One region of the Clostridium lamae genome, then DNA from elsewhere that is predicted to be linked to it. Evidence: predicted binding sites of a transcription regulator. Region 1 holds the regulator's gene; the other holds the start of a gene.

What was found. The regulator NrdR, encoded in region 1, represses ribonucleotide reductase genes. The targets are predictions, from matches to a motif close to CACNANATNTNGTG.
Region 2: a site for NrdR is predicted at 7,467-7,480, ahead of nrdD (anaerobic ribonucleoside-triphosphate reductase). Genes of this name have one in related genera too.

What each region holds. Positions count from the first base shown of each region.
Region 1 covers NZ_JASCQJ010000018.1:58,789-70,390, reverse strand. Annotated here, with positions in the region: gene sigE (RNA polymerase sporulation sigma factor SigE) at 1-708, shown strand; gene sigG (RNA polymerase sporulation sigma factor SigG) at 789-1,562, shown strand; gene QK892_RS10360 (YlmC/YmxH family sporulation protein) at 1,628-1,930, shown strand; gene nrdR (transcriptional regulator NrdR) at 2,016-2,471, shown strand; gene pgeF (peptidoglycan editing factor PgeF) at 2,655-3,392, shown strand; gene QK892_RS10345 (response regulator transcription factor) at 3,404-4,102, shown strand; gene QK892_RS10340 (sensor histidine kinase) at 4,105-5,802, shown strand; gene QK892_RS10335 (phosphate ABC transporter substrate-binding protein) at 6,013-6,870, shown strand; gene pstC (phosphate ABC transporter permease subunit PstC) at 6,928-7,815, shown strand; gene pstA (phosphate ABC transporter permease PstA) at 7,818-8,642, shown strand; gene pstB (phosphate ABC transporter ATP-binding protein PstB) at 8,668-9,432, shown strand; gene phoU (phosphate signaling complex protein PhoU) at 9,455-10,111, shown strand; gene QK892_RS10310 (DUF512 domain-containing protein) at 10,340-11,602, shown strand, end outside.
Region 2 covers NZ_JASCQJ010000006.1:56,711-68,312, forward strand. Annotated here, with positions in the region: gene rnmV (ribonuclease M5) at 94-648, shown strand; gene rsmA (16S rRNA (adenine(1518)-N(6)/adenine(1519)-N(6))-dimethyltransferase RsmA) at 648-1,499, shown strand; gene QK892_RS05010 (DUF7922 domain-containing protein) at 1,622-2,953, shown strand; gene QK892_RS05015 (hypothetical protein) at 2,996-3,502, shown strand; gene QK892_RS05020 (hypothetical protein) at 3,633-4,463, shown strand; gene QK892_RS05025 (Mrp/NBP35 family ATP-binding protein) at 4,475-5,317, shown strand; gene QK892_RS05030 (ferredoxin) at 5,383-5,571, shown strand; gene QK892_RS05035 (hypothetical protein) at 5,628-5,828, opposite strand; gene QK892_RS05040 (PadR family transcriptional regulator) at 5,899-6,360, opposite strand; gene QK892_RS05045 (DegV family protein) at 6,362-7,207, opposite strand; gene nrdD (anaerobic ribonucleoside-triphosphate reductase) at 7,498-9,612, shown strand; gene nifV (homocitrate synthase) at 9,919-11,082, shown strand; gene QK892_RS05060 (aconitate hydratase) at 11,101-11,602, shown strand, end outside.

The DNA.
Region 1 (11,602 bases):
ATGATAAAAATAAAGGTACTGATAAATAGAATTTTAGTAAAATTAAAGATTTTGAAAAGTGATGTACACTATGTTGGTGGAAGTGAAGCATTACCACCACCATTGAAAAAAGATGAGGAAGAGGAATTAGTAGATAAATTAATACATGGGGATGAGACAATAAGAGATATTCTTATTGAAAGAAACTTAAGATTAGTTGTGTATATTGCAAGAAAATTTGAAAATACTGGGGTTGGAGTAGAGGATTTAATCTCTGTAGGTACAATAGGATTAATAAAGGCTGTAAACACTTTTAATCCAGAGAAAAAGATAAAACTTGCAACTTATGCATCAAGATGTATAGAAAATGAAATTTTGATGTATTTAAGAAGAAATAGCAAAGTAAAGGCTGAAATTTCATTTTATGAGCCATTAAATATCGATTGGGATGGTAATGAACTTTTATTATCAGATATTTTAGGGACTGAAAATGATATAGTCTATAATTTGATAGAAGATGAAATTGATAAAGAATTATTATTTTTAGCACTTAAACATTTAAATGATAGAGAAAAAGAAATTGTTAGGTTAAGATTTGGGTTAAATGGAACTAGAGAAAAGACCCAGAAGGAAGTGGCTGACATGCTTGGGATATCTCAATCATATATTTCAAGACTCGAAAAGAAAATTATTAATAGATTAAAAAAAGAAATCAATAAGATGATTTAGTTTGTCTTTAGTATAAAACATATCAGTCTCGGGGATACTTTTTAATGCAGTATGATATTACTTCCGAAGGGGTTGATAACTTGATTATTAATAAGGTAGAAATCTGTGGGGTTAATACTTCAAAACTACCTATCTTAAAAGAAAAAGAAAAAAGAGAATTACTATTAAGAATGAGAGATGGGGATAAAAGTGCAAGAGAAACCTTTATAAAGGGTAATTTAAGATTAGTTTTAAGTGTAATTCAAAGGTTTAATAATAGGGGAGAAAATGTAGATGATTTATTCCAAGTAGGATGTATAGGCTTAATGAAGTCCATAGATAACTTCGATTTAGGCCAAAATGTTAAATTTTCAACCTACGCGGTTCCTATGATAATTGGTGAAATTAGAAGATATTTAAGAGATAACAATTCTATAAGAGTAAGTAGATCTTTAAGAGATATAGCATATAAAGCGTTATTGGTAAGAGATAGGTTAATAAAAGAAAATAATAAAGAACCTACAGTTTCACAAATTGCGAAAGAATTAAATTTACCTAGAGAAGAAGTTGTATTTGCTTTAGATGCTATTCAAGATCCAGTATCTTTATATGAGCCAATATATCATGATGGTGGAGATGCAATTTATGTTATGGATCAGTTAAGTGATTCTAAAAATACGGATGAAAGTTGGCTAGAAAATATATCTATTAAAGAAGCTATGAAAAAATTAAATGATAGAGAAAAACTTATATTAACTTTGAGATTCTTTAATGGTAGAACTCAAATGGAAGTAGCTGATGAAATAGGAATATCTCAAGCTCAAGTATCAAGACTAGAAAAAACTGCGTTAAAACACATGAGAAAATATGTATAGAGCTCTAAAAGAGCTCTATAAAAATATATAAATGTGTACATGCTTTATAAAAATAGGAGGTTTTTATGGGATTTTTTGATAATATTAAAATGGAAGAAGAAAGACCAATTGATGAAAATGAATTGTTATTACATTCATTAAATGCGCTTAGAACAATGGAGGTAATAGATATAAAGACTGGTAGCAAGATAGGATATATTAAGGATTTTGTAATAGACATTAAAGAAAGTAAAGTGATTTCTATATTATTACCTGGTATGGCTAAGGGATGGTTTGCAAAAGACGAAGATATCGAAATCCCTTGGAGTAAGGTGAAAAAGGCAGGAATAGAAGTGATATTAGTTGATAGTAGTGATATAGAAGTCTAAATTTATAAAAAGTTATAGAAATAATAGTGAGAAATATGTATAATTTAAATTAGGCATAAAGTAACTTAAGAAAGGCGTGAAATAGATGAGATGTCCCTTTTGCTCATTTGAGGAAAGTAAGGTTGTAGATTCTAGGTCAACAGATGATAATACAACAATTAGAAGAAGAAGAGAATGTTTAAAATGTAATAAGAGATATACTACATATGAAAAAGTTGAAGACATTCCAATTTTAGTTGTTAAAAGAGATTCAACTAGAGAAAATTTTAATAAGGAAAAAATTATAAATGGACTTATTAGAGCATGTCAAAAGAGACCTGTATCTAGACAGCAAATCGAAGATTTAGCAGAAGATATTGAAAAGTCAATTTCTAATAAAATGATAACAGAAGTGAATTCCAAGGCTATTGGAGAAATGGTAATGGATAGACTAAAGAGTGTAGATGAAATATCATATGTTAGATTTGCTTCAGTTTATAGAGAGTTTAAAGATATAAATACATTTTTAGAAGAGATAAAAAGTTTAGTTTCAAAAAAGTAAAAGGCTGTAATAAAATGATTTTTATCATTTTAACAGCTTTTTTTATTTTAATTATAAAAATTAAATAATTATACTTATTTTAAGTTAAAAATCGGTTAAAATTAATCAATAGTGTTTTGAAAAAATAGAAAAACACATTAATAAATGATAAAATATATTAAAATAGTTAAATGAGGTGGCTAGATGATAAGCTTATATGAAAAAGATTTTAATAATAAAAAAGATTTTCTTATATATAAATTAGGGAAAATTAATATAGCTTTTTCAACAGCAGTTGAGGATAGAAGCTTTAATAGACATAAAGATTTTGGGATAGAAAATTTAAATAGTATAGTTAAAGATTTTAATTTAGATAATATAGAATATTTAAATCAAATTCATAGTGATAAGATTCATGTTTATGATGATATTAGTGGAAGTATAAAAAATGAAGAGGGAGATGCTATAATTACAAAAGAAAAAAATACAGCAATCGGAGTTTTTACTGCAGATTGTGTACCTATAATCATAGCAGATATTAAAAATAATATTATAGCTTCCATTCATAGTGGTTGGAGAGGTACCTTTAATTCAATAGTATTAAAAACATTAGAGAAAATGGTAGATGAATTTAAAATAGATCTTAATGAAACAAAAGTTTTTATAGGGCCACATATAAGACAGTGTTGCTATGAAGTTTCTGAAGAATTAAAAGAATCTTTTGTTGAAAAGACAAAAATACAAGAAGACTTATTATTTAAAGGGAGAAACTTGAGTTTAGAAGAATGTATATTAAAGGATTTGAGAGAATTTGGAGTAAAAGAAAATAATATTTATTCTTTGAAACTATGCACTTACTGTGAAAATAATATTAAATTATATTCGTATAGAAAATCAGTAGGTACTTATGGAAGATTATTTTCATTTGCTTTTATTAAATAGGGGGGATACTAATGGCATCAGAAAAAATACTAGTAGTAGATGATGAGGATCATATTGTAGAACTAATCAGTTATAATTTAATTAGCTCAGGTTATAACGTTATTACAGCAAATAATGGAGTTGATGCTGTAAGATTATCAAAGGAAGAAAATCCAAGCTTGATTTTATTAGATCTTATGATTCCAGGATTAGATGGATATGATGTTTGTAAAGCTATAAGAAGTGATTCAAATACTAAGGATATCTCTATAATAATGTTAACTGCTAAAGGAGAAGAGTTAGATAAAATTTTAGGATTGGAACTTGGTGCAGATGATTATATTACAAAACCCTTTTCCATAAGAGAGCTTTTAGCTAGGATTAAGGCTATTCTTAGGCGAACTAAATCATCTGTTGATAATGAAGAATTATATAAATCAAGTGAAATGTCTATAAATTTTGAAAGAAGAGAAGTAAATATATTAGATAAGAAGATAGATTTAACGTTAAAAGAGTTTGAACTATTAGAGATATTAGTAAAAAATAGAGGCAAAATACTGACAAGAGAAACTCTATTAGATAAAATATGGGGATATGAGTATTATGGAGAAACAAGGACTGTTGATGTTCATATTAGATACTTAAGAAAGAAAATTGAATCTGATGATAAAAATCCAAAGTTTATAGAAACTATAAGAGGAGTAGGATATAGATTTAATCCTAATAATTAGATATGAAAAAAAGAATATTAGCATCATCATTGATAACTGTAATATTTGCATTAATAGTAGTAACTTCTTCTTTCATAGCATTACTAAATGTTAAAGAAATAGAAAAAACTAAAGAATCTCTAGCAATATATAATGATATAATCATTAAAAATAATGAATTTGATAATAATGCTTTAGAAGTATTTACTATCAATAAGTCTCAAGTTAGATTCACAATAGTTGATAAAGAAGGCAATGTTATAAAAGACTCACAAAATGATAACTTAGAGAACCATGCTGATAGAGAAGAGATAATTAGAGCTTTTGAAAAGGGACAATACTCTTTGACAAGATATAGTAATACTGAAGGGATTAATGTGATTTATTATGCAACAAAAATAAATGATAATATGGTAATTAGATCTTCAGTACCTATAAGTAATATAGAGATTATAAATGAAAGCTATATAAAGTATTATTTTATAATACTGTTCTTTGTTGTATTATTATCCATTGGGCTTTCTTTGAAACTTATTAAAGCAATTATCTATCCTTTAAAAGAATTAGAACTTGCAACAAATAAGATTGCTAATGGGGATTATAGTAGGAGAGTAAACATACATACTAATGATGAAATAGGATCTTTAGCAAATACTTTTAATAATATGGCAGAGCAGCTTAAAAGTAAGGTTATAGACTCCATAGATAAACAAAACAAACTAGAAGCAATACTAGAGAGTATGGAGAGTGGAGTAATAGCCGTAGATAATAAGCAAAATGTAATTCTTATTAATCCGTATGCTAAAAATTTATTTGGTATAAATAAAGATATTATAGGAGAAAAAATTTCAGAATGTATTGTTGATTATGATATAATTTCATTTATGAGAAGCATTCATGAAATTGAAACTAAGGAAATAAAATTAATGCACCCTATTCCTAGGGAACTTAGAATAAAAAAGGCTCCAATAATTAATTCTAAGAAAATACCTATAGGAGTAGTTGCAACAGTTTTAGATATAACTGATATTAAAAGATTAGAAAACATTAGAAGTCAATTTGTTGCAAATGTCTCACACGAATTAAAAACTCCATTAACTTCTATTAAAGGATTTGCAGAAACTTTAAAATATGTTGAAGACAGTAATACTAGAAATAAGTTTTTAGATATTATAGACAAGGAAGCAGAAAGATTAACAACCTTAATAAACGATATACTAATTTTATCTAATATAGAAAATAATAATAAAATGAAAGAGGATAAATTTAATCCTTCTGAAGTTATTGAAGAAGTAATTGATATGTTTGTTAATCATGTAAACAATAAAGAAGTTAAGATATTCTTTGAGAATAATGGTAGTAAAGAACTTATTGGAGATAGAGATAAATTCTATCAAATGATGTTAAATTTAGTGGAAAATGCAATAAAATATTCAAATAAAGAGTCAAAAATAAATATAAGGACTTATAGAAATAAATATTATGAGTATATAGAAGTTGAAGATAATGGAATTGGAATACCATCAGAAGACTTACCTAGAATCTTTGAAAGATTTTATAGAGTAGACAAATCCCGTGCAAAAGGTGGGACAGGTCTTGGATTAGCAATAGTAAAACATATTGTTAAAATGTTTAATGGTGAAATATACGTAGATTCAATTATTAATGAAGGTACAAAGTTTACTATTAAAATTAGAAGAATCAAGAAAATTACTCAATAATGATTTATAGAGGTTGTGTTAAAAGAATTTTTTAATTTGCTTTTAACACACCTTTTTTTATTATTAAAAATAAATAATTGTTAAAATCTTTAACATAACTATAACTTTTCTTAACACACAACTAATATTTACTTAACTTTTAGGGATTAATATTAATATATAAGATATGTAATGGAATAAAAAGTTAATTGTTAATTTGGAGGAGAAATCATGAAGAGAAAGGGTTTAAACCTTATAGGAATAGCATTATTAGTCGGTATAGTAGGAGTAAGTACTGTTGGTTGTGGAAGTAATTTATCTGATAGAAATAGCAATGAAGAAAGCTCTAAAAAACAAGTAACGATATCAATTTCAGGATCAACATCTGTTGGACCTTTAATGGGGAAATTAGCGGAAAAATATGAAGAGGATAACGGAAATATTTCAATAGAAATAAATGAAGTAGGGTCATCAGCAGGAATAAAAGATGCCATAAATGGGGTATCAAATATAGGAATGTCTTCGAGAGAATTAAAATCAGAAGAAGCTTCTGAAGTAAAAGCAACAACAATAGCTTTTGATGGTATAGCTATAATAACAAATAAGAATAATCTAATAAAAAATATAACAATTGATCAAATTAAAGATATATATACAGGGAAAATAACAAATTGGAATCAAATTGAAGGTGGAAAGGATTGGCCAATAGTAGTAGTTTCAAGAGAAGAAGGTTCAGGGACTAGAGATGCATTTCAAGAAATAATAGGATATAAATCGGAAGAATTAGTAGCAGATGCATTAATAACAAATGGAACAGGATCAATCAAACAAACTGTAGTAGGTAATAAAAATGCAATAGGATTTGTATCTTTTGAGTACTTAGATGAAGAAGTAAATATTGTAAATGTAGAAAATATTGAGCCTAAGGCTGAACTCGTACAATCTGGAGAGTATAAAATTTCAAGACCATTTATCATAGTAAATAAAGAAGGAAGCCTAAGTGAAGAAGGTCAAAAGTTTATTGATTATATTTTAAATGAAGAAGGTCAAAGTATTGTTAAGGATAATAAAGCGATCCCAGTTAAATAATTGATTTGTTAAAAGTGAGTAAGATAAGCATTTGTACTTTTATAGGAGAGGATAAGAATGTTAAATGTTAATAGAAAAAATAATAATAAGTATATTATAGAAAGTATTTCAAAAGGGGTGTTTTTAGCAAGTGCTCTTATAGCGGTAATAAGCTTATTAGTAATTATAGGATTTGTCTTTTATAAAGGGTTAACTCCATTCATAAGCAAGGGATATTCATTTATTGACTTTTTTGTTGGTAGTAAATGGTTGCCTAGTACTGATACATATGGAGTTATGCCTATGATGATTGCATCTATATTAGCAACTATAGGATCTGTAATAATAGGTGTGCCTATAGGAATATTGACTGCTATATTTATAGCAGAAATTGCACCGAGAAGAGTTGGAAAATTTATTTCAGGTGCTGTTGAACTTCTAGCAGGGATTCCATCTGTTTTGTATGGTATATTTGGTCTAGCAGTAATAGTTCCATGGCTTATGAATACTTTCAATCTTCCTAAGGGACAAAGTCTCTTAGCAATAATAATAGTTTTATCGATTATGATGTTACCAACAATTGTAACAGTTTCAGAAACAGCAATTAGAGCAGTACCTAAATCATATAAAGAAGGATCATTAGCCCTAGGTGCTTCACATATAGAAACTACTTTTAAGGTTGTTGTTCCGGCAGCAAAATCAGGAATTTTAGCAGCCATAGTATTAGGTGTAGGTAGAGCGATTGGTGAAACCATGGCGATAATATTAGTAGCAGGAAACTCACCTATAATACCTAGTTCAATCACAGATTCAGTAAGACCACTTACTACTAATATAGCATTAGAAATGGGATATGCATTTGGAACTCATCAAGAAATGCTATTTGCGACAGGTGTGATATTATTCTTATTTATATTATTATTAAACTTAGTTTTAAGTAAACTTTCTAGTAAGGAAGGTAACTAGTTATGAGAAAATTTAAAGAAAATTTATTAAAAGCATTAGTATGGCTATCAGCTACAATTACAGTAGCAATATTAATATTCATATTAGGATTTATATTCTTAAAGGGATATAGATTAATAAATATAGATTTTATTACAAAGAATTATTCTGCATCAGGAGATGGTGGAATATTACCTATGATAGTGTCTACTTTATATACTGTATTTATTTCAATAATTATAGCAACTCCAATAGGAATATTAGCAGCTATTTATTTAACAGAATATGCGAAACAAGGAAAGATAGTTAAAATTATCAGATTTGCAACGGAAAGTTTATCGGGAATACCATCAATAGTCTATGGTTTATTCGGATCAATATTTTTTGTGGTTACATTAAAGCTTGGATATTCATTGCTTGCAGGATCCCTTACTGTTGCGATTATAATATTACCTGTAATTATTAGGACTACAGAAGAAGCTTTGAAGGCAGTTCCACCTTCATATAAGGAAGCATCATTAGGTCTTGGTGCTACTAGGTTCCAAACTCTCTATAAAGTGATAGTCCCTAGTGCTATACCAGGAATAATAGTTGGAACAATATTATCTGTTGGACGTGTAGTTGGTGAATCAGCAGCAATTTTATTAACAGCAGGTACAGTGGCAAAGATGCCAAAAGGAATAATGTCTAGTGCAAGAACTCTTACAGTTCAATCGTATTTAGTAACTCAAGAAGCTGGGGATATTGAGCAAGCAGCAGCAGTTGGAATAGTTTTAATAGTTATAATACTTTTATTAAATATAGGAGCAAAGGTAGTAAGTAAGAAGTTTAATAAGGCAAATTATTAATTTATAAATACTAAGAGGTGTGAGTATGTCAAGAGAAGAGATTAAAAAGATTCAAGTTAGAAATTTGAATTTATATTATGGAGATAATAAAGCTTTAAAAAATATAAATATAGATTTAGAAGAAAATAAGGTCACTGCCTTTATAGGACCATCAGGATGTGGAAAGTCTACCTTTCTCAGAACTATCAATAGAATGAATGATTTAATAGATAATGTAAAAATAGAAGGAGAAATCCTGGTTGATGGAGAAGATATATATAAAAGCAAAGATGTAATTGCATTAAGAACAAAAGTAGGGATGGTTTTCCAGAAACCAAATCCATTCCCAATGTCAATTTATGATAATATAGCATATGGGCCAAGACTACATGGTATAAAGGATAAAAAATCTTTAGATGAAATAGTTGAAAGAAGTCTAAAAGGTGCTGCACTTTGGGATGAAGTAAAAGATAGATTAAAGAAAAGTGCTTTAGGCTTATCGGGAGGACAGCAACAAAGGCTATGTATAGCAAGAACTATAGCAGTTTCTCCTGAAATAATATTAATGGATGAGCCGACATCTGCTCTTGATCCAATCTCTACTAATAAAATGGAAGAATTAATGGAAGAATTAAAAAAGAAGTATACAGTAATAATAGTAACTCATAATATGCAACAAGCAGGAAGAATTGCAGATAAGACAGCATTTTTCTTAAGTGGGGAAATAATTGAATATGGAGATACTGAGGATATTTTTTATAAACCTAAAGATAAGAGAACTGAAGATTATATTACTGGAAGATTTGGCTAAAATTATTAAGAGGTGATAAAAAATGATGAGAGAAGTAATGAGTAATAAGATAAAGTTGCTTAATTCAGAATTAATCGAAATGGCTAGTTTAGTTGAAAAGCAAATATATGAAAGTATGACTGCTTTAAAAAATCAAGATGTAGATTTAGCAAAAGAAGTTATGAAAAATGATGATAAAGTAGATGATCTTCAAAAAGTCATAGAAGAAAAATGCATAAAATTTATGGCTACTGAATCACCATTAGCAAGAGATTTAAGAAGTATTTATACAACATCTAAAATTGTAACTGATCTTGAAAGAATGGCAGATTATGCGGTTGATATATGTAAGATAGTTCCTAGAGTAAAGGGAGTAAATTTTTCGGATGAAATAGCGCCGATTTGGGAGCTAGTTGATATAGTTACTAATATGATAAAATTATCTATTGAAGCATATATAAACAGAGATGAGGATGCTGCTTATGAAATCTGCCGTATGGATGATAGGGTAGATGTAATTTATCAAGGGATGTTTAGTATAGTTTTAAAAAAATTGGGTAAAGAGGAATGTATGATAAATCAAGGGACTCAGATTCTTTTTGCATCAAAGTATTTGGAGAGAATAGGAGATCATGTAACTAATATTTGCGAATGGATAATATTCTCCAAAAAGGGTAATTATGTTGATTTAAATGAATAAATAAGTAATTGATTCTAAAAAACATCCTCTTTCAGGGGATGTTTTTTATTGACTATAATATATTAATAATGTAATATAACATAAAGTGATTATTAAAATTAGGCGGATTATGCTTAATTAAAAATGTTATAAATTTTTAAATTATTACTACAAAAATATAACTAGATTTTTATAAATATAAATTTTTGTCAATAATATAATATTGATAGATATTGAGGTGAAAAAAAAGTGAAGAATTTAATAAAAAAAGTTGATGTGGGCAGTATAGCTGAAGAAGTTGGTATTGAGGTTAATGATGTATTAATATCAATCAATGGAACTCCTATAGATGACATTATAGATTATAAATTTTTGGCCGTAGACGAAGATGTTGTTCTTGAGATTGAAAAATCAGACGGAGAAATATGGGAATATGAAATTGAAAAAGAGTATGGTGAAGACTTAGGGCTGGAATTCCAAGGTGGAATAATGGATAAGGCAAAGAGTTGTTCAAATAAATGTATGTTCTGTTTCATTGATCAAAATCCAAAAGGAATGAGAGATACCTTATATTTTAAAGATGATGATTCAAGACTGTCATTTTTACAAGGAAACTTTGTAACTTTAACTAATATGAAGGATGAAGATATAGATAGAATAATAAGATATAAGATTAGTCCTATTAATATTTCAGTACATACCACGAATCCTGATCTTAGAATTAAAATGCTGAAAAATAGATTTGCTGGAGCTATTTTGGAAAGGCTAAAAAAACTAAGAGATGCAGAAATTCAAATGCATGCTCAAGTTGTATGTATACCTAATATAAATAATGGTGAGGAACTAAGAAAAACAGTAAGTGATTTATATGAATTATATCCTTATGTAAAAAATGTTGCAGTAGTTCCAGTAGGAGTTACTAAATTTAGAGAAAATTTACCTAAGCTAGATACATTTACAGAAGAATCAGCAAAAAATGAAATAATGATGATTCAAGATTTACAAAAGAAGTATATTGACGAAACTGGTGCTCCATTTGTAAGACTTTCAGATGAGTTTTATATAACTGCCGGAATAGATGTTCCAAATGAAGAATTTTACTCAGAATATGATCAATTAGAAGATGGAGTAGGAATGATAAGATACTATAGAGAAGTAATTAATAGATCTTTAGAGTTTTTAAATAAAGATTTAAAAGGAAGTTTTTCTATGGTAACAGGAGAGTTAGCTTACAATGACATTAAAAGATCAGCAGACCTTATAATGAAGCATAATTCTAACATCAAAATAGATGTATATAAGGTTATTAACAACTTCTTTGGAAATACTATAACAGTAGCAGGGCTTTTAACGGGTACTGATATAATAGATCAGCTAAAAGGTAAGATAAAAACAGAGTATTTAATTATGCCAAGTAACATGTTTAGAAAGGGCTATGAATTAGCCCCAGCTGATATGGTTATGTTAGATGACTTAAAAATTAATGACATAGAAGAAGCTTTAAATGTTAAG
Region 2 (11,602 bases), on a different contig from region 1:
ATTTATATCGTTTTTATTTTTTAAGAATTTGACATAATAGATATATAGGGATAAATTAATAGTTAGGTATATTTCAGAAAGGAAGTCAATATTTTGATAAAGGAAGTTATTGTAGTTGAAGGCAGAGATGATATAACAGCTGTTAAACAAGCTGTTGATGCTGAGGTTATAGCCGTTGGGGGATTTGGAATTAATGCTAGAGTTATTGAGAGAATAAAAGAAGCCCAAAAAAGAAAGGGTGTAATAGTATTAACAGATCCTGATTTTGCAGGAGAAAAAATAAGAAACATAATATCAAAGAGAGTCAAAGGAATAAAACATGCATATATTGCTCAAGAGGACGGAATAAAAGGGGATGATATTGGTGTTGAAAATGCATCTCCGGAAGTTATAATTGAAGCTTTAAATAGAGCGAAGGCTTCAGAAGAAGTTATTGAAGAAATATTTACCTCAGAAGATATGTTTTATTTTAAATTAACAGGAGACATTAATTCGAAGAAGAGAAGATTAATGTTAGGAAAAGAACTTGGAATTGGTTATGGAAATGCAAATCAAATGTTAATAAGATTAAATAAATATTCTATAAGTAAAGAAGAGTTCATTGCGGCAATAGAAAAAATAGAAAAAATTCTAGGGGTGAATAAGTAATGGAAATTAAAGATGTAAAAACTGCTGAGTTAGTTAAGAAATATAACTTTAAATTTTCAAAAAGTTTAGGACAAAACTTTTTAGTTGATGATTCAGTACCAAGAGATATAGTATTAGGTGCAGAAGTAGATGAAAATGATTTAGTTATAGAGATAGGCCCTGGTGTAGGAACATTAACAGCTCAATTATTAAATAAAGCAAAAAAAGTAGTAGCAATAGAATTAGATAATGATTTAATTCCTATATTAACTGAAGAAATTGGTGATAATCCTAAGTTTACTTTAATACATAATGATGCTTTAAAAGTTGATTTTAATGAAGTCATAGGAGATGAGAAGAGTGTAAAGCTAGTAGCAAACTTGCCTTATTATGTGACAACTCCCATTATAGTTAAACTTTTAAAAGAAAACTATAACTTTAAATCATTAACTATAATGATTCAAAAAGAAGTTGCTGAAAGAATGAATGCAGAACCAGGAAATAAAGATTATGGATCTCTTTCATTATTAGTTCAATATTATTGTGATACTAAGATAGTAAGAAAGGTGCCACCTCAATGCTTCATTCCTAGACCAAAGGTTGATTCTATAGTAATTAGATTAGATAGATTAAGTGAGCCTAAAGTAAAGGTAGAAAATGAAAAATTATTTTTTGAAATAATAAGAGGATCATTTAATATGAGAAGAAAAACTCTTTGGAATGGAGTTAAAAATATAGGATTATCTAAGGAAAATTTAGAATTAGCGTTTCAAGAAGCTAATATAGATCCGAAAAGGAGAGGCGAAACACTTAGCATAGATGAATTTGCTATTTTATCTGATAAAATAAATAAATATTTAAAATTAAATTAAATAATAGGCTCGTGAGAAATTTGGAGTAAAATACAAAAATCTCACGAGCTTTATTTTTAACATATTTATATATCAATAGCATATAATGTATTGAATTAATGTAAAATGGAGGTTCTAGAGGTTTGTCACAATTAAATAAGTTGTATAGAAATTTTATTATTCTACAAGAAGATGAAAGAGGTTATTCTAATTCTAACGACAAAACCTTATCAGGATATTCAAAGATAGAGGCAAAGGGAAGTTCATGTAAGATTTCTTTCTATGCTCAAAATCTAAGAAAGGATGATGAAGAATATTGTATTTTAGCTATATGCAATAAAAAAGATACTAAAAAAGTATTGAATTTAGGTAAAATATCAGTATCAGATGGTGGAAAGGCAGAGATAACGAAGGAATATCCTTTAGATAATGTAGGTGGTTTAGGAATATCCTACGACAAGATTTCAGGGGCTGCAATAGGAAAAATGAAAAACGGAGTTCCTATTATAGTTATGTGTGGCTTTATTAATGGTGAGCAACCGGGAGATAGTTGGAAAAACTATAGTTTGGTAAACTGTGCTCATAGCAAATCTAAGGAAAAGATAGAATATATGAAGAAGGAAGAGAAAAAGAAAAAGAAAAAACATAGAGATGGCGAAATAGAAGAAATAGAAGATATAGAATTAGTAGAAACTGAAGAAGAGGTAAAAGAAGAAATAGAAAGAGATGATGAAGTAGAAAAAGAACCAGAAAATGAACCTGAAAAAGAAATCCAAGTTAACGAAGCAGAAGTTAGAAGTAAGGAAGAGACAATAAATGAAGTAGATGGAGAAAGCACTGAAAGAGAAGATATAGAAGGTAATGAAGAGGAGACTAGAAATAATATAGAAGAGGATGATGAGAATAATCCATTTTCAAAACAAAATTACAATGAGAATCCGTTTAATCAAAATATCCAAGAGAATTTATATGGGATAGAAGATTTAAATAGAGGCTACATCAAAAATAAATTTGATGAATATGAGGAAAAATTAGAAGAAGAAAATACTGAATTTAAGGTTAGAGGTAGCGTTGGCGAGTATTTTGAAAGCTTAGCTAATGGATTTGAACATTGCAGAGATAGATATGAGGAAATTAAATACTGTAAATGGTACAAGATCCCGGTAAATGATTTACATGAAATGTGTAATATGTCTAATTATAATAGGTATGCGGTAGCATATTATCCGATGCTTAATTATTATCCATATATAAGAAAGTATAAACATTTTATGTTGGGATATAAATGTGATGAAAATGGAATTTTAAGATATATTGTATATGGAATTCCTGGAGAAAAAAATAAGGATGAACAGCCATATGAAGGGAAGACTGGATTTGTAACTTGGGTTAGTGATGAGTCTAGAGATGGAATGGGATGTTGGTTAATGTTCTATGATTTTAAAAATTCAACAGTTGTTGTACCTATGCAATAGGTACGAACAAAATGTACTTATATATCCTAATGAGTATGTTAAATGAATAAGAAAATCTACACCATCACCCTACTGGTAGTCCTTATGTTCTTAATATCATCTATGAGAAACTTATTTATCGAAGATATAAAAAATGTTGCAATGTCCAATAATAATATTGAGAAGTTTAATAAGCATATATTGAGAGAGGGAAAGTATAGTTTTTCATTACCAGCAGGATGGGAAATAGATAGTGTAAATGATAGTAATAATGATATAATTGTTACTTTCAACGATAAGGATGATCTATATGGAGATATATCCATTATAAATACAGATATAGATAATGTTTATGGAGATAAAAAAAGTGATATAGATAGTGATATAATTATTGAAGAAGGTTACGAGTGGACAATTATAACTGAAATCGACGAAAAAATTATCAATAATTACTACATTAGAGATTACTCAGAGGGAAAAGTTCTTATAATAAAGTTTTCTTATACAGAAGGTAAGCAAAAAAATAGTATAAAGGTAGTATTAGATTATATAGCAATGAGTTTTATATAAGCTATCAATAAAATTTGCTATTAAAGAGTTAAAGTATTATAATTTATTTATAATTAGGAGAAGTAATTACTTCTCCTAATTAATTATAAAGAATTGTAGGGTGACCTTTGTATAGAGGGGAAGGATATTATTGAAAAAAACAACAAAATATTTAATGGCTACATTAATGTTTATATTATTATTTAATTTATCGTCTTGTGAAATTGTGGATAATATAAAAAATAAATTTAAAAATAATAGCTATTTTGATAATGTTGGCATGGTTGACCAAATAAGTATTCAAAGTATAAGAGACAAATCTTTTAAATTTCTTGTTACAGATGAAAAAGCTATTGCAAATCTGTATGATCTTTTATCAAAATCAGAAATTAGTGAAGTTAAGTCAGATTTACAACCAGACTACATATTTGAAATCAAAATGGGAGATGAAGTAAAACAATATAATTATGTAGTTGGTGCTTATGAGGGGAATTTTTATAATGATGAAATGAGTTTTACAGTTTCTAAAAGACTTGATGAAGGTCTTCTTCAAAACTTATCAATTATAAGAAAACCGAGAGAATTTGAATACATATATTATGAACCAATTTTAGATATCATCAATCAATTAAGTAATACTTTGGATTATGGAAATAAAAAGGTAGGAGTAGATATCAAGGATGATATAGACTGTCTAAAATATATATTCTCTACTGATTTAGAAAATTTCTTACAAAGGGCTAGAAAGACAGCTCCTAATATTGACATAATAGATAATAATGAAAGTGATTTCGATATTATTATAAGGATAAAAAATAGAGGGCATAGTACAACTGAATATAAGAGTAATATTACTGTAGAAGATAAGAAGGAAGTAAATCAATATTACTACTATATAGTTGGAGAAAATGAATATAAAGAATGGAATATTAACATCTATACGGAAGATAACCTTCCTAGAGATGTAGAAAAAAACTGGTAGGAGGTGTTATTATGTCAGGTTTTTCAACTGGCACTAACCAAGAAAAAGCAAAAAAAACATTCACTCTTGGGCAAAATGGGCCTAGAAAATTACAACCTAAATATGGTGTGATAAAGAATGTTATAGGCGTGATAAGTGGTAAAGGTGGAGTAGGTAAATCCACGGTTACAGGAATATTAGCAAGCACATTAAGAAAAAAAGGTTACAAGGTAGGGGTACTAGATGCTGATATCACAGGACCATCTATGCCAAGATTCTTTGGAATAAATGATAAAAGAGCTAATATAGAACCAATTGATGAGAATAATTTTAAATACTATCCTGTACAATCAAAGGGTGGGGTAAAAGTTTTATCAATGAATTTATTAATTCCTAAAGAAGATGATCCAGTAGTATGGAGAGGCCCTATAGTATCAAGTGTTTTAACTCAATTATTTACAGATACTGTCTGGGAAGAATTAGATTACCTATTAATTGATATGCCACCTGGAACTTCAGATATAACTTTAACTGTAATGCAAAGTTTCCCTATTAAGGAGCTTATAATAGTATCAACACCACAAGATATGGTTTCTATGATAGTTAAGAAAGTTATAGCTATGGCAAATAAGATGCCATTACCTATAAGGGGTGTTGTAGAAAATATGTCTTATATAAATTGTCCTGGTTGCGATACTAAGATAAAAGTATTTAGTAAGAAGTCAGCAGAAGAACATGCTGAATATTTAGATGTACCACTAATTGGTGAGTTGCCTATTAATGTTGACTTAACAGAAGCATTAGAGCAAGGTAAAGCAGAAGAATATGTAATCAATAATGATTTATATTCATTAATTTTTGAAGGATTATATTAATACACATAAAATATAAGCTCATGGGAACACTAGTAATGAATTATTTGTGAAAGAAGGGATATGGCATGAAAGCTCACGTAGATAAAGATACATGCATTGGATGTGGACTATGTCCATCAATATGCGAGGCTGTATTTGAAATGGACGACGATGGGAAGGCGGTAGCTAAAAACCCTGATGTTCCTAATGAGCACGAAGATGAAGCTAAAGATGCAGAAGCAAGCTGTCCAGTTAGTGCAATTAGCGTATCATAATAAAAAAGATGCTTGAAATCAAGCATCTTTTTTATTTTTAGAAATTTATATCTTATTTAAAAGAAATCAACCAATTTATCTTGAATAATTTTTGGCTTATTACTTGGAGAACTACTAATCATATTGGAATCAATATTTACTGTATCTCCTATATTTATGTAATTTGATACTTGATTTAAAGGAACTTTAACTATAGTATCATCGTCTAATGCAACAAAAGCCTCAAAGAAGTTATAATCAATTATTTTACCTTTCAAAAAATAACACCACCTATAAATATATTAGTGTTATTCTTCTCAAAATATAAGGATTTAATACAAAGAATAATTATTTATATAAATCTTTATATATAATTTTAAATACTTTTAAAGATTCCTCAATCTTTGGTTTCAAGAGAGATTTTCTTGTTTCATATTCATTAATACCCTTAGTAGTTAATGAATAGATTTTTTGAAATTTTTTCTTGGGATTATCCCATTCACCAACAATATATTCTTCTTTTTCAAGTTTTTTTAATAATGGATATATCCCACCAGTACTTGGTATCCAAAGCCCATTTGTTTTTTCACCTATTTTATTAGCTATATCATTTCCATTTGCTGGACTGATGCTAAGAATGTGAAAAACATATATGGGAAGTAACCCCTTTGTGAAAACCTGCCCAACAGACTCTTTTTCTTTTTTAATCTTTTTAAGTTCTGCAATTTTTTCTTTATATTCTTGATGAAGCCTTTGTTCTTCTTCTTTTATATCTTCTATACTGCTTAAGTGAAGATTAAATTTATTCATTTTAATCCACCTTTTGAATCGCTAGGCCAAGTAAACCGGGCCCTCCATGGACTCCTAAAGCAGGACTAATTTGTGATATATCTATACTTAATATATTATCTAAATTTTTCATTGACTCTAAAATACTTTTAGCTTCATCCAAAACACCACCATGAAGAACCCAAACATTACAAGGACCTTCATTAAGTGCCTCTTTTAAGATATTAGTAAGCTTAACAATAGATTGCTTTCTACCTCTGGCTTTACAAACTGTATAATATATACCATCTTCATTAACAGTAACAACTGGTTTTAAGTTTAACATATCGCCTATAGTTCCACTAATTTTACCAATTCTCCCGCCCTTTATTAAATATTCTAATGTATTAACAGTATAATATCCTGTAATTTTTTCTCTTATAGTTGGAAGAGCATCAACTATTTCTTCAAAACTTTTTCCTGAATTAATTAAATCAGCTACCTCCATGGCAACGATTCCCTCAGGCATAGCTAATATTTTTGTATCAAAAACATGAGATGTTAATTTAGGATGATCTTCTAATGCTAATCTGATTGAATTAAAAGTTCCAGATAAACCACTAGATATAGTTACAGCTATAACATGAGTATATCCTTCATTTTCTAATGAAATTAGCATATCTTCTAAATCCTGAGTACTAGGAAGTGAAGTTTTTGGAATTTCCTTTTCTAAATTACTATAGATTTCATCGGCAGATATCTCTATTTTATCTCTATATTCTCCATGAGAATAAGAGATTCTAAGTGGGAGTAAATAAATATTTTTCTCTTTTATTGTCTCAAGAGATAGGTCACACGCGCTATCAACTATTAATGCTATTTTTTGCATAATAAACCTCCTAACATTAACTTTATTTTACAATTTAATTATAACATAACGAATAATCATATCAATACTGATATAGTTTAGTATTAGCAGTATTGATATAGTTAAAAAGCTATAAATAAATTAATATGTCAAAAGTTAAAAAATAGTAAAAAACACTAATACAGAAGTATATATCATAGGAAGTCTATATAGCTAATTAATTCTAAGTTTTTATCAATTGAAAAGAATATTTTTAAGTAATATAATAAATACTAAGATACACTATATATTGTGTTAGGGAGGTATATATTATGCTATATGTTGTTAAAAGGGATGGAAGGGAAGTTCCTTTCGATTCTGTTAAGATAGCTAATGCTATTAAAAAGGCAAGTAGTGAAACTGGGGAAAAACTAAGAGAAAGTGAAGTATTAGCAATAGTACAAAAGGCAACAAACTACATTGAAAAAGAAAAAAATATAAATATAACAGTTGAAGAAATTCAAAATATAGTTGAGAAGGCTTTAGTAGATATGGGGTATGGAAATATTAAAGTGGCATATTCTAACTATAGGAAAGAAAGAACACATATTAGAGAAATAAAATCTGATTTGATGAAAGCTATTAAAAAAATTGGAGTAGAAACTGATAGAGATAATGCAAATGTAGGAAATAATTTTAGTTCTAAGCTGTTAAGAATAGCATCAGAGTCTAATAAATGGCACAATTTATCTATGATGCCTAAAAAGTTAGCAAAAGCTCATGAAAATGGAGACTTATATTTTCATGATTTAGATAGCTATAATTTAACAATAAATTGTCTTCATATTCCAACTAAAGAAGTTCTTGAAAGAGGATTTAATACTGGTTATGGGACAATTAAAAAACCAAGGAGAATTGAGACAGCAGCAGAACTTTCTTGTATATTACTTCAATCTTCTCAAAATGATATGTTTGGAGGGCAATCTCATCCTGACTTTGATAATGACTTAGGTATCTTTGTTGAGCCAACCAGAAAGGAAATAAGAGAGGAACTTGAGGAATTAGGCATTGATAAGGATAAGATTGAAGTTATAACTGAAGAAAGGTTAAAAAATAGAGTTAATCAGGCTATGCAAGGTATAGTTTATAATTTAAATACAATGCATTCAAGAGCTGGTTCTCAAGTACCATTTAGCTCGATTAATTTAGGAATTCCTAATTCAGATGATTCAGCATTAATTTGTGAAGCATTTCTAAAAGAATATGAAAAGGGGTTAGGGAAAGGAGAACAACCTATTTTCCCAAATATTATTTTTAGAGTTAAAGAAGGTGTAAATAGAGAGCCAGGAGATAAATATCACTATTTATATCAATTAGCTTGTGAAGTAGCAGCGAAAAGAATGAATCCTACATTTATGAATATAGATGCAGATTTTAATAAAGAATATTATGATGCGGGATATATGCCAGCAACTATGGGATGTAGAACTTATTTAATGAAAAATGTTAATGGTGAGCCTGGATGTAAAGGAAGAGGGAATATAGCTCCTGTTACAATTAATTTACCAAGAATCGGAATGCAGGCAAAAGGGGATATAGAAGAATTCTTTAATATATTAGAAATGAGATTACAATTAGCTAAAGAGTCACTATTGCATAGATATAGTATTTTAAAGAATCTTAGAATTAAAGATTTACCTTTTGTAGGAGGACAACAATTATTAAAGGGAGCCGAGGGGCTATGCCAAGATGATTCCATTGAACCAATATTGAAGCAAGGTACATGGGGAATAGGATTTATAGGACTTGCAGAAACATTAGTTGCTTTAATAGGATATCATCACGGAGAAAATAAAAGAGCAAGTGAATTAGGAATTGAAATTATTACTTATATTAGGAACTTTACAGATAGAGCGATTGAAGAAACTAAACTAAATTGGAGTTGTTATGCTACTCCAGCAGAGGGACTTTCTGGAAAGTTTATAAAGAAAGATAAGAAGATATTTGGCGTAATTAAAGGTGTTACAGATAAGGATTACTATACAAATAGCTATCATATACCAGTGAATTATCCTATATCAATAAAGGATAAAATAGATATAGAAGCACCTTATCATAAGCTTTGTAATGCGGGACATATAAGCTATATAGAAGTAGATGATAAGCCTTCTGGAGAAGTTATAATGAATATATTAGATTATGCTTATAAGAATACTAATATTAGTTACTTAGGTATTAATTTCCATATAAGATATTGCAAGAATTGTGGAGAATACTTAAATAGCAGTGAAAGAAAGTGCTGTAAATGTGGAAGTGAGGATATCCAAGGTATTTCTAGAGTAACTGGATATTTAAGCCTAGATGAGAGATTTGGACCAGGAAAATATCAAGAAAGAGCAGATAGAGTATCTCATTCCGGAAAAAAGAAAAATTATAATGTGCTTTAATGCATAAATATAAGAAACGATATAGTCTTTTGTATAAGGCTATATCGTTTTATTTATATCTACAAATGCAGGATTTTTTTATTATGTTGCAGAAATTTGAATAAAATATATCGGTTAATATAAATTAAAGAATAAAAGTGAAATAAATATATTAAAACTTGCAATTTTCGTAAAAATAAAAGGAATTTAACTTGTTTGTAAATCATATATATGGTAAAATAACTATTAATAATTTTCAGAAAATAGTGAATATTAAATTGGGGCAAGCCATAAAAAGTAATAGATAATCTTAAAAGGGGGAAGCTTATGTCAGTAAAAAATACAAAAAAAGGCAATGAGGTCTTCATTGTAGATACTACATTAAGGGATGGAGAACAAACAGCAGGAGTTGTTTTTGCTAATGACGAAAAGGTAGCTATAGCGAGGATGTTAAGTGAACTTGGAGTTGATCAACTTGAAGTTGGTATCCCTACTATGGGTGGGGATGAAAAGGAAGCAATTAAAAAAATAGTAAAAAGTAATTTAAAATCAAGTATTATGGCCTGGAATAGAGCTGTAATAAAGGACATAGAAGAATCAATAGATTGTGGAGTTGATGCAGTAGCTATATCTATTTCCGTATCTGATATTCATATTAAGCACAAACTCAAAACATCTAGAGAATGGGTATTAGAAAACATGGTTAAATCAGTAGAGTTTGCAAAGAGAAATGGCTTATATGTTTCTGTAAATGGAGAAGATGCATCAAGAGCAGATCGAGACTTTTTAGTACAATTTATTGAAGCAGCAAAACAAGCTGGTGCAGATAGATTTAGATATTGCGATACAGTTGGTATAATGGAACCATTCAAAATATGTGAAGATATAAAATATCTTTATTCAAAAACCCATTTTGATATAGAAATGCATACACATGATGACTTTGGAATGGCTACTGCAAATGCTTTGGCAGGTATCGTGGGAGGAGCATCTCATGTTGGCGTTACAGTTAATGGACTTGGTGAAAGAGCCGGTAATGCTGCATTAGAGGAGGTTTTAATGGCTTTATTGTTTCTTCATAACTATGAGGGAAGTATTAATACTACTATGTTTAGAGAAGTTTCTGAATATGTATCTAGAGCTTCAGGTAGAGTGCTTCCATCATGGAAGGCTATAGTTGGTGATAATATGTTTGCACATGAATCAGGCATTCATGCAGATGGAGCTATTAAGAATCCTAAGAACTATGAAGCTTTTGATCCAGGAATAGTTGGACTTGAAAGACAAATAGTTATAGGCAAGCATTCTGGTAAGGCTGGCATTATTAATAAGTTTAAAGAATATGGAATAGTGTTAGATGATATTTCAGCTCAAGGAGTTCTTCAAATGGTAAGAGCAACTTCAGTAAGATTTAAGAGAAGCTTATTTGATAAGGAATTAGTACAGATATATAAGGAATACTTAAGATTAAAAGAAGAAAATGTAAATTAGAAAAGGGGGCAATAAATAATGGGGGACAACTTAGTATATAAGATACTAAAAAGTCATTTAGTTGAAGGTTCAATAGAGACAGGTAAAGAAATAGGAATTAAAATAGATAGAACATTAACACAAGATTCTACAGGAACTATGGCTTATTTACAATTAGAAGCCATGGGTATAGATAAGGTTAGGACAAAAAAATCTGTAGCATTTGTAGATCATAATATGCTACAACAAGGTTTTGAGAACGCTGATGATCATAAATTTATTCAAACTGTAGCATCTAAATATGGTGTTTATTTCTCGAAGCCTGGTAATGGAATATGCCATCAAGTTTTTTTAGAAAGATTTTCGGTTCCAGGTGATACCCTTATAGGATCAGATAGCCATACACCAACATCAGGAGGTGTAGGTATGCTTGCGATGGGAGCAGGTGGACTTGATGTTGCATTAGCTATGGGGGGAGGAGCCTATTATATTACTACTCCAAAGGTTTGCAAAATAAATTTAGTTGGTAAATTACAACCTA